Regions from separate parts of the Modestobacter versicolor genome, predicted to be linked through region 3. Evidence: riboswitches for the same ligand, from Rfam matches in the RefSeq annotation. Region 3 holds a riboswitch; each other region holds the start of a gene.
What was found. Region 3 has a riboswitch for cyclic di-AMP ahead of FHX36_RS04325 (VldE C-terminal domain-containing protein). Riboswitches for the same ligand answer to the same signal wherever they lie in the genome.

Region 1 (3,260 bases), 580 kb from region 3:
TCGGCGAGCTGCCGGGCGTGCCGGCCGAGCAGGTCACCGAGGGGCTGGCCGAGCTGCTCGCCAGCTTCCCGGTCTACCGCAGCTACCTGCCCGACGGCCGCGAGCACCTGGACGAGACGGTGGCCGCGGTCAAGCTCCGCCGTCCCGACCTCACCGCCGCCGTCGACGCGCTGCACCCGCTGCTGGGCACGGCCGGCACCGAGCTGGCCACCCGGTTCGAGCAGACCTCCGGGCCGGTGATGGCCAAGGGCGTCGAGGACAGCGCCTACTACCGGTGGTCGCGGTTCGTGGCGCTCAACGAGGTGGGCGGCGACCCGGCACGGTTCGGGACGACGGTCGAGGCGTTCCACGCCGCGCAGCAGCACCGCCAGGAGGTCAAGCCGGCGTCGATGACGACGCTGTCCACCCACGACACCAAGCGCAGCGAGGACGTCCGGTCGCGGCTGGCCGTGCTGGCCGAGCTGCCCACCGAGTGGGCCGGCCTGGTGCGCGGCTGGACCGGCCGGCACCCGCTGGCCGACCGGTCGCTGGCGCACCTGGTGTGGCAGAACCTGGTCGGCGCCTGGCCGCTGTCCCGGGAGCGGGCGCACGCCTACGTGGAGAAGGCGGCCCGCGAGGCCGGCACCTCGACCACCTGGACCAACCCGGTGCAGGAGTTCGAGGACCAGCTGCACGCCCTGGTCGACGCCGCGTTCGACGACGCGACGACGCACGCGGAGATCGAGCAGTTCGTCGCCCGGATCGCGCCGTTCGGGTACTCGAACTCGCTGTCGCAGAAGCTGCTGCAGCTGACGATGCCCGGCGTCCCGGACGTCTACCAGGGCACCGAGCTCTGGGACTTCTCGCTGGTCGACCCGGACAACCGCCGCCCGGTCGACTACGACCAGCGGCGCAGCCTGCTGGCCCGGCTGGACGAGGGCTGGGTGCCGCCGGTCGACGAGACCGGGGCGGCCAAGCTGCTGGTGGTCTCCCGCGCGTTGCGGCACCGGCGCGACCACCCGGAGGCGTTCACCGGCTACACCCCGGTCGAGGCCACCGGCGCGGCCGCCGACTGCGTGGTCGCCTTCGACCGCGGCGAGGTGGTCACCGTCGCCACCCGGCGCCCGGTGCACCTGGCCGAGGCCGGGTGGGGCGAGACGGCCCTGCACCTGCCGACCGGTGCGTGGCAGGACCTGCTCACCGGCGGCCGGGTCGTCTCGACGGCCGGCGGGGCCCCGCTGGCGGAGGTGCTCGCCCAGCTGCCGGTCGCCCTGCTCGTCCGGGAGCACTGAGGAACGGCACACGGACGGTCACGGGCCGGGGACGCTGCGGCGTTCCCGGCCCGGCCTGTCGGCGGCCGTCCTGCGGGTATGCCCGAGCCCGCTCGCGCAGCGGCTGCGGAACCGGGCGGTCTCGTTGACAGTGGTGCGCGTGCCCGGGCCACACCGGACGGGCACGAGGCACCGGACCGCCCAACCCCGTCCGCCGGTCGCCTGACTCCCGAGTCGAACCAGGACGGGGGCGGGGGAACCACTTCTCCGACGCGTCCGCGCGTCTCGGGGTGAAGCCGCGCCGTGCGCTCCACGCACGGCGGGCCGGGCACGATCAGCCCGAACCCGACAGCTCACCTCGCCGGCGGTGATCGGAGGATCACCCATGTCCGAGCACACCTCGATGACGCGCGCCCGCACCCTGCTGCGCGGCGGCGCCGTCACCCTCGGCGCAGCCGCCGTCGGCATCAGCGTCCTCGCCGCACCGGCGTCGGCCGCGGAGCACGACTGGAGCGGCGTCGCCCAGTGCGAGTCCGGTGGCAACTGGAGCATCAACACCGGCAACGGCTACTACGGCGGGCTGCAGTTCAGCTCGTCGACCTGGTTGGGCTTCGGCGGCGGCGCGTACGCGCCGCGGGCCGACCTGGCCACACCGGCCCAGCAGATCGAGATCGCCGAGGCGGTCCTGGTCGGCCAGGGCATCGGTGCCTGGCCGACCTGCGGCAAGTACCTGACCGGGGGCAGCACGCCCGCGGCGTCCGCACCGGCCGCCGCGGCACCGGCACCGGCACCGGCTCCCGCACCCGCTCCGGCGGCCGCGGCACCGGCGTCGTCGGGCCAGTCGTCCGGCGGCACGTACACCGTCCGCCGCGGCGACACCCTCGCCAAGATCGCCAAGGCCCACGGCATGACCTGGCGTGAGCTGTACGCGCAGAACCGGTCGACGGTGAAGAACCCGAACACGATCTACGTCGGGCAGCGCCTGGCGCTGTGACGCACTGAGCGAGCGGCCGGGGACGTCCTCCCCGGCCGCTCCGCTCAGAACCGGATCGCGTCGATGACCTTGACCCGGACGGCGATCAGCGCCGGCACCAGCCCGGCGAGCGCACCGACCGCGGTCGCCGCGATCAGCCCCTCCACCGCCGCGGACACCGGGAAGCCCGGGGCGTCGACCAGCGGGATCCCGCCGGCCAGCCACCGCTCCAGCGGCAGGTTCCGCACCACCGCCACCGACAGCGCGACCGCCGCCAGGCCGGCCAGCGCCGTCGCGACGACGCTCTCCAGCACCACCGCGGAGAACACCCGCGCCGACGTCGCCCCGAACGAGCGCCGGACGCCGATCTCCCGGATCCGCTGGCGCACCGTGACCAGGCCGATGTTCAGCACGCCGAGCCCGCCGAGGGCCAGCACCACCAGCCCGGCCGCTCGCACCGCCATCCGCAGCTTGGCGATGGTGCTCTCCAGGTTCTCCGGGTCGGCCCGGAAGGCCTGCACCTCCGCGCCGGGCAGCAGCCGGGCCAGGTCGGTCTGCACCGCCTCGGTGACCGCGTCGGCCTGCGCCGAGGGCACCCACAGCTCGAGGCTGGGCGGTGACCAGTACCCCGCCGAGCCGGTCGCCGCGGCGCCGTCCCCGGCCGACTCGTCGATCCGGTAGGCGGTCGGGTAGCCGGAGTTCCACCTCGCCACCCCGACGATGGTGGCCAGCACCGGCTGCGGCCCGCCGATCACCACGGTCGGCCGGCTGCTCAGGTCGGCCACGCCGAGCATGCCGAGGAAGTCCTCGTTCACCACCAGCGCCGGCGACATGCTCTCCCGGTCGCCGGCCCGGAACCAGCGCCCCTCGACCGGCTGGATCCGGTGCAGCGGCCCGTAGGAGGGCGAGACGCGGATGGTGTCGATCGTCTGGGTGCCGCCGGGCATCCGGTACAGCGCCTGGCCGTAGGCCGTGGTGGCGACCGCCTCCGCCGGCATGCCGTACCGGGCGACCAGTGCGTCCACCCCCGCCTCCCA
Region 2 (3,260 bases), 770 kb from region 3:
ACCACTGCCGGCTCAGCGCCCGCACCGCGGTGGTCTTGCCGGTGCCCGGCGCGCCGTGCCACAGCACCAGCCGCCCACTGCGGCCGCGCACGTCCGACAGCCGCATCAGCGGCGCGAGCCCCGCCGCCGTCTCGCCGGTGTAGTTCGCCTGCACCGCCGCCCAGCCCGGTGCCGCGACCGTGCGGCTGGACTCGACCGGGTGGTCGCCGGAACCGGACCAGAAGCGCATCCGCACCGACCCGTCGGGGACGGCGACCGCGGCCCGGGCGGCGCCCACGACCTGCACGAGGGTCGCCTCGACCTCGGCGAGGTCCGGGCCGACGACGGAGACGTTGCTGATGCCCCAGCGCACCGAGATGTGCACGATGCCGCCGCCGACGTCGGCGAGGACCGCGCGCCACTTCTCGGCGCGCTGGTCCAGCCGGACGCGCGCACCGGCGGGCAGCAGCGAGCCCAGGTCCTCGATGGCCCCGGGGACCTCGGCCGCCCGGTGGTACGGCATGGCGCCGTTCCACTGCGCCTGGAGCAGCACGGCGTCGCTGATGTCCTCGACGTCGTTCAGCGAGAGGCTGGGGACGACGCCGTCCGGGGCGGGGGTCACGCGGGTCTCCTGTTCGAGCGGCAACGAGCCTGCCGGACGGTACGGGGCAGGTCGGACGGTCTCGACCCGTTTCCCGGTCCCGGGGGCCGCAGCACGCAGCCCCCGGGACGGGTGCGCGGTCAGGCCAGGCGGCGGGCGGAGTTGAAGCCGCCCATCAGGTCGACGTCGACCACGCTGACGACGGAGCCGCTGGTCGGTGCGTGCACCATCTGCCCGTTGCCGATGTAGATGCCGACGTGGCTGACCGGGCTGTAGAAGAACACCAGGTCACCGGGCTGCAGGTCGGCGCGGGCGACCGGCGTGCCCAGCGTCGACTGCATCCGCGACGAGTGCGGCAGCGAGATGCCGGCGGCGGCGTAGGCGAACTGGGTGAGGCCCGAGCAGTCGAAGGAGTCCGGGCCGGCCCCGGCCCAGACGTAGGGCTTGCCCTGCTGGGCCAGCGCGGTGTCGACGGCGACCTGGGTCGCCGCGGTGGGGGCGGCGACGGAGGCCACCGGGGCGGCGACCGGGGCGGCGGGGCCACCGGAGGCCTGGGCGGTCATCGGGGTCAGCACCAGACCGGCGCCGGTGAGCAGGGCGATGAGCGCCCCGCGGCCGGAACGGGCAGGGCGGGGGCGTGCGGACGTGCGCATGAGCGGTGCTCCTGGTTCTCCGGAACCGCCTACCGAGTTAGCTGACGGGTTCGGGCGGGGGAACTCGCCCGGCCGGCCCGCACCTGCGTGCGGGTCGCGCTTCACCCCAGGACTGCGATGGGTCCCCGGTCCGGGCACGCGCTGCCTTGCTCGGCAGCGCCCGGTTCGGCGGTGCCCGACGGGTGTCACCACGGGGGGCGGCGACGTCGTCCCCGGCAGGCGCGACGAACGTAAGCGCGGCCGCGAGGGGCTGCTGGCGCACTCTCGGTGACCGCCACGGCGGCGCCACGCCCGGCCGTCGAGGCCGTCCGGGCGACTCGCCGGACGCGACCTGCGAGCCGTTCCGCCGGGCCCGTGCTCACTCCGGGTGACCCTGCTGTGCAGCCCTGCTCGACCCATCTGCCAGTGCCTGCGCGTGGCTGGACGCTGCGTCACCGGAGGACGACAGGCCGCCGTCGGGTGCGGGCTCAGGCCAGGGCCAGGGCCTCGCGGACGCCGGCCACGAACTCCTCGGGGCGCTCCCAGGCGGCGAAGTGCCCGCCGGCGGTCTCGTCGCGCCAGCCGCGCAGGTCGAACAGCCGCTCGGCGACCGACCGCGGCGACCGCACGAGCTCGCCGGGGAACTGCTGCACCACGGTCGGCACGTCGATCCGCTCGAACGGCGGGCTCTGCTTGGCGTAGGGGGCGAACGACGTCCCGATCGACCCGGAGACCCAGTACGCGGTGACCCAGGTGAGCAGCTCGTCGCGGGTGAAGACCTGCTCGACGTCCCCGCCGCAGTCGCTCCAGCTGCGCAGCTTCTCCACGATCCAGGCGGCGAGGCCGGCGGGGGAGTCGCCGAGCGCGACCGCGAGGGTGTGCGGCTTGGTCGCGTGCTCGTGCATGTAGCCGCCCTCCGCCGCGCGCCACTGCGTCACCCGCTCGCGGAGGTCGCGCTCCTCGTCGCTCGCCGGCTCGGAGGTGAACGCGGCGAACAGCGGCACGTCGGTGAGGTGCAGCGCGGCGACGTCGTCGGGCCGGTGGAGCGCCAGCGACGTCGCGACGAAGCGGCCGATGTCGCCGCCCGAGACGACGTAGCGGTCGTAGCCGAGCTCGGTCATCGCGGCGGCCACGTACGGGGCCATCTCCGCCGAGGAGAGGTCCCGCTCCGGCAGCGGGGCGGCGAACGGGTAGCCGGGCAGCGCCGGGACGACCACGTGGACGTCGGTCAGCAGCGGCAGCACCCGCTCGTACCGAAGCACTGAGTCGGGCCAGCCGTGCAGCAGGACGACGGCGGGGGCGGCCGGGTCGGCAGCGCGCTGGTGCACCACCCGCAGCCCGCCGGCCAGCTGCCACGGGAGCGCGCGGATCCGCTCCTCGTGCGGCCGCCAGTCGTACTCCCCGGCCCAGGAGGCGAGCAGCTCGGCCAGGTAGCCGGGCTCGGTGCCGCGGTCCCAGCCGTGCTCCCCGGTGCCCTCGACCGCGCGGTACGCCCGGAGGCGGGCCCGCAGGTCGTCGAGGACTGCCTGGTCGGTGCGCGGGGGAGCAGCGTCGTCCATGGCGGCGATCATGCCGGGCCGCGGTCGTCGCCGCTCCCGACCGAGCGCTCGGGTCCGCGGGCGAGGACGACGACGAGCAGCACTCCCGTCACCGCGACGCCGGCCCACATCGCCTGCTGCCAGCCGTCGACGAACGCCTCCTGGGCTGCCCGGACCGCCGCCCCGGACTCCCCGCCCACTGCGAGCGCGTTGGCCACCCCGGCCCGGGCGGCCTCCGCGGCGCCGTCCGGCAGGTCGACCGCGTCGGCCAGCCGGGACTCCACGGAGCTGCGGTAGCCGGCGGACAACACCGCGCCGAGCAGCGCGACGCCGAGCGCGGTGCCGAGCTCGCGGGTGACGTCGTTGAGCGCCGAGGCGACGCCCTGGCGCTCGCGCGGCAGCGCGCTGGTGATCGCCTCGGTGGACGGGGTCATCGACAGGCCCATGCCGAGCCCCATGGCCAGCAGACCCGCCAGCACCGAGCGGTAGCCGCCCTCGACGGAGACGAAC
Region 3 (3,260 bases):
GCTGCTCTCCGAGCTGCCGCTGATCCGGCGCGAGCTGCGCCGCTCGCTGGTCGCCGACACGTCGGACGCGGCCGCCGAGCAGGAGGAGGAGCTGCACGAGCGGCTGGTCCTGCTGATGGACGAGCTGCTGTCCAACGCGCTGCGGCACGGCCGGGCTCCCGTGGCCGGGCTGGTCCGCCGCACGGCGTCGTCCTGGCTGCTGGTGGTGTCCGACGCCGCGGCCACCGTCCCGCCGCACCCGGACCCCGACCGGGACCCCGCCCGCGGCGGGCTCGGGCTGCGGATGGTCGCCGACCTGACGACGGCCTACGGCTGGTGCAGCGACGGCGGGCGCAAGCACGTCTGGGCGGTGCTGGCCCCCGCCTGACCCGGCAGGGGTCCAGCCGGACCCGGCCGGGTCAGCCCTGGTAGTTCACGTGCACGTGGTCGTAGTGGTTCGCGGTCGTGCCCCCGCGGTCCTCCATCGCCTTCCACGAGCCACCCGGCGAGCTGAGCATCCGCTGCTCCCAGATGATGTACTCCACGCCCAGCTCGTCCCAGTGGTCGATGTGGTACTGCGTGATCGCGTCACCCAGGGCGCTGTTGGTCATCACCATGTAGTCCAGCGCGAGGCCGGACGGGTGGCCGCCGGGGTCGGTGGCGCTGGGCCGGGTGCCGCCGAGGGTGATGCCGGCCGCGCCCGGGACGTTGGAGACGACCGCGTTGGCGGCAGCCTGCACGACGGGCTTGACGCTGCCCGAGCTGTTGGTGATCTTCGCGACCGCGGTCGCCAGGGCGGCGCCGCTGGTCGCCGCGGGCTTCTCGGCCCGCTCCGCGGCGGTCGGGGCGGCCTGCGCTGCCGAGGCCTCCGCGGCCTCGGCTGCCTCCGCGGCCTCGGCTGCTGCGGCGGCCTGCGCGGCGGCGGCCGCCTCGGCGGCGACCCGGGCGGCCTCGGCCTCCGCGGCGGCCCGCTGCTGGTCGAGCACCGCCTGGTCGGCGGCAGCCTGCGACGCCTGCGCGGCGGTCTGCGCCGCCTCGCGGCTGCTGCGGCTGGCGGCCAGCTCCTCGAGCGGTGCCAGGTCCGGGGCGTCGGTGGCGGTCGAGGTCTGCGAGGTCAGGCCGAGCTGCTCGGCCACGCTGAGCTGCTCGGACGCCCCGGCCTCGGCGTGGGCGGCGGGCTCGGCGCCGACGAGGACGTTGACCAGCACGGCCCCGGCCGCGGCGGCGCCGAGCAGGAGGCTCGGACGGCGGACGCCGGCGGGCGGGCGGCGATGGCCGGAGGAGGCCCGGTCGCGGCGGGCGGCAGCGCGGCCGGAGGTGGTGGTGCGGGGTGCCATGGGGAGAGGTGCTCCGAGGGTGTGCGGGCGCGGCGCCGGCGCCCCGGAGGGCGGCGGGCTGCGGTGGTGGTCCGTGCAGCGGGGTGGGGCCGGCATGCCGGGCGCCGGGAGCGGGTCACCGGCGGGCAGCGGCGTCAGGTGCGGGGGCGCACCCCGGTGCGGAGGGTCGTGCTGGGCAGCGCGGTACAGGGGCACGCCATCCGGCGGCTCTCCACTTCTTCCGGTCGCCGCCTACCGAGTTAGCTGACGGGTTCGGGCGGGAAGCAGCCCTACCGGCTCCGGGCAGGTGCCCGGGAGCTGGATTCACCCCAGTTGTGCGGTGGGTCCCCGGCTCGCCCCGGAGGGCGACTCGGCGGCGTCTGCTCGGGCTCCCCGGACGGGGACGTGATGACCGAACCGACGCAGCAAAGGTAACGGCGTTATGCAGTCGTGACAATCATCCGCAGCGGATTTCGTCGAGTGACGAGCGTCGCGGGGGTCGCGCTGCCGGCCCCAGGAGCGGTGCCCGGGCTCGCCGGAGCCGGACCGGGGGGCGAGACTGGACCGGTGACGCTGCCCAGCGCGGGCCCCGGCGTGCGGGGCGTCGTCCGGCTGTTCAACACCGCCGGTGGGCGGGTGCTCTGCCTGGCCGGCGAGGTCGACGGAGCCGCCGTCGACGCCTTCCTCCGCCGCTACGGCCGCGAGCCGGCGCGGGTCGAGGCCATCGACACCGGCTCGGTCACCCACCTGTCGGGACCGGCGCTCGACCTGCTGCTGGACCACCTGGACGCGGCCGCGTCCGCCGGGCGGCCGGTCGTCGTCCGCCGCTCCCCGCAGGTCGAGCGGTTGCTGGCCGCGGCCCGGGACCGCTGACCGCTCAGTCCGGGGGGTCTACCCCGCCGCCGGGGCGCTGCGCACCGGAGCGGCCCGGCGGCCGGGACGACGTCCGCTGGGCGAGGTGCCGGGCCAGCCGCGGCAGTGCCGCGCCGGGCCGGTGCCCCTCGCGCCGGCCGCGGGCACCGACCGGTGGGTCGGTCACCGCCCGCCGGCGGGCCCGCTCGGCGCGCCGTTCGCGTTCCCGCTCCCAGCGGGCCGTCGTCCGGCGGGCCAGCGCGGCCACGCCGACCGAGACGGCCAGGAAGGCCACCGCGATCCCTGCCAGCTCCCACATCCCGACTCACCCCCAGGGCGGTCGCGGTGGTTCCGGTCCCCGTGGGTCCGCGACGGTCCCGGAACGGTCCCGCTCCTGCCGGGCGAGCCGCAAGCCGACACGTCGGTCAGCGGCCCCGCTCCGCGGCGACCGGGCCGGCGGCCGGGCGGGCGGCCGTGCGCAGACCGCTGAAGGTGGTGGTGACGAGCGCGTCGGCCAGCGCGTCGGCGTCCAGCCCGCGCCCGGGCCGGTACCACTCGGTGAGCGAGTTGACGGTGCCGAACAGCAGCCGGCTGGTGACCGCCGGGTCGACGTCGGGCCGCACGTCGCCCTCCTCCTCCGCGGCGCGGACCAGGTCGGTGACGACCCGGTCGAACTCCCGCCGGCGGCGCAGCGCCTGGGTCTCGACCTCGGAGTTGCCCCGCACCCGCAGCAGCAGGGTGACGACGGGCAGGTGGGTGGTCAGCACCCGCACCGAGCCGCGGACGACGTGCTCCAGCCGGTCGATGGCCGGCCCGGACGTGGCGCCGGGTTCGTCGAGGACGGCGAAGAGCGCGTCCAGCGCGCGGTCCAGGGCCAACCGCAGCAGCTCGACCTTGCTGGGCACGTGGTGGTAGATCGCGGACTTGGTGACGCCGAGCCGGGCGGCCAGCTCGTCCATGCTGGTCGCCTCGTAGCCGCGCTCGTTGAACACCGCCACAGCGACGTCCAGCAGCGAGTCCAGCGAGTGCCCCGGCCTCCCCCGCCGCGCCGGGACGGCGGTCACCCGCGCTCCCGGCGGTCGGTGAGGCGCTGCAGCTTGCCCACCGACCGGG

Region 1: it holds a riboswitch for cyclic di-AMP, as region 3 does, so the genes downstream of both, FHX36_RS01460 (LysM peptidoglycan-binding domain-containing protein) here and FHX36_RS04325 (VldE C-terminal domain-containing protein) in region 3, are expected to answer to the same signal.
Region 2: it holds a riboswitch for cyclic di-AMP, as region 3 does, so the genes downstream of both, FHX36_RS22515 (C40 family peptidase) here and FHX36_RS04325 (VldE C-terminal domain-containing protein) in region 3, are expected to answer to the same signal.

The regions. Positions count from the first base shown of each region.
Region 1 is NZ_JACIBU010000001.1:314,837-318,096, reverse strand. It holds gene treY (malto-oligosyltrehalose synthase) at 1-1,271, shown strand, start outside; cyclic di-AMP (ydaO/yuaA leader) riboswitch at 1,473-1,632, shown strand; gene FHX36_RS01460 (LysM peptidoglycan-binding domain-containing protein) at 1,636-2,244, shown strand; gene FHX36_RS01455 (ABC transporter permease) at 2,289-3,260, opposite strand, start outside.
Region 2 is NZ_JACIBU010000001.1:124,880-128,139, forward strand. It holds gene FHX36_RS00580 (DUF5925 domain-containing protein) at 1-601, opposite strand, end outside; gene FHX36_RS22515 (C40 family peptidase) at 721-1,233, opposite strand; cyclic di-AMP (ydaO/yuaA leader) riboswitch at 1,246-1,414, opposite strand; gene FHX36_RS00590 (epoxide hydrolase family protein) at 1,701-2,771, opposite strand; gene FHX36_RS00595 (MFS transporter) at 2,780-3,260, opposite strand, start outside.
Region 3 is NZ_JACIBU010000001.1:891,208-894,467, reverse strand. It holds gene FHX36_RS04330 (ATP-binding protein) at 1-367, shown strand, start outside; gene FHX36_RS04325 (VldE C-terminal domain-containing protein) at 399-1,316, opposite strand; cyclic di-AMP (ydaO/yuaA leader) riboswitch at 1,530-1,681, opposite strand; gene FHX36_RS04320 (hypothetical protein) at 1,863-2,168, shown strand; gene FHX36_RS04315 (hypothetical protein) at 2,173-2,466, opposite strand; gene FHX36_RS04310 (TetR/AcrR family transcriptional regulator) at 2,573-3,211, opposite strand; gene paaK (phenylacetate--CoA ligase PaaK) at 3,208-3,260, opposite strand, start outside.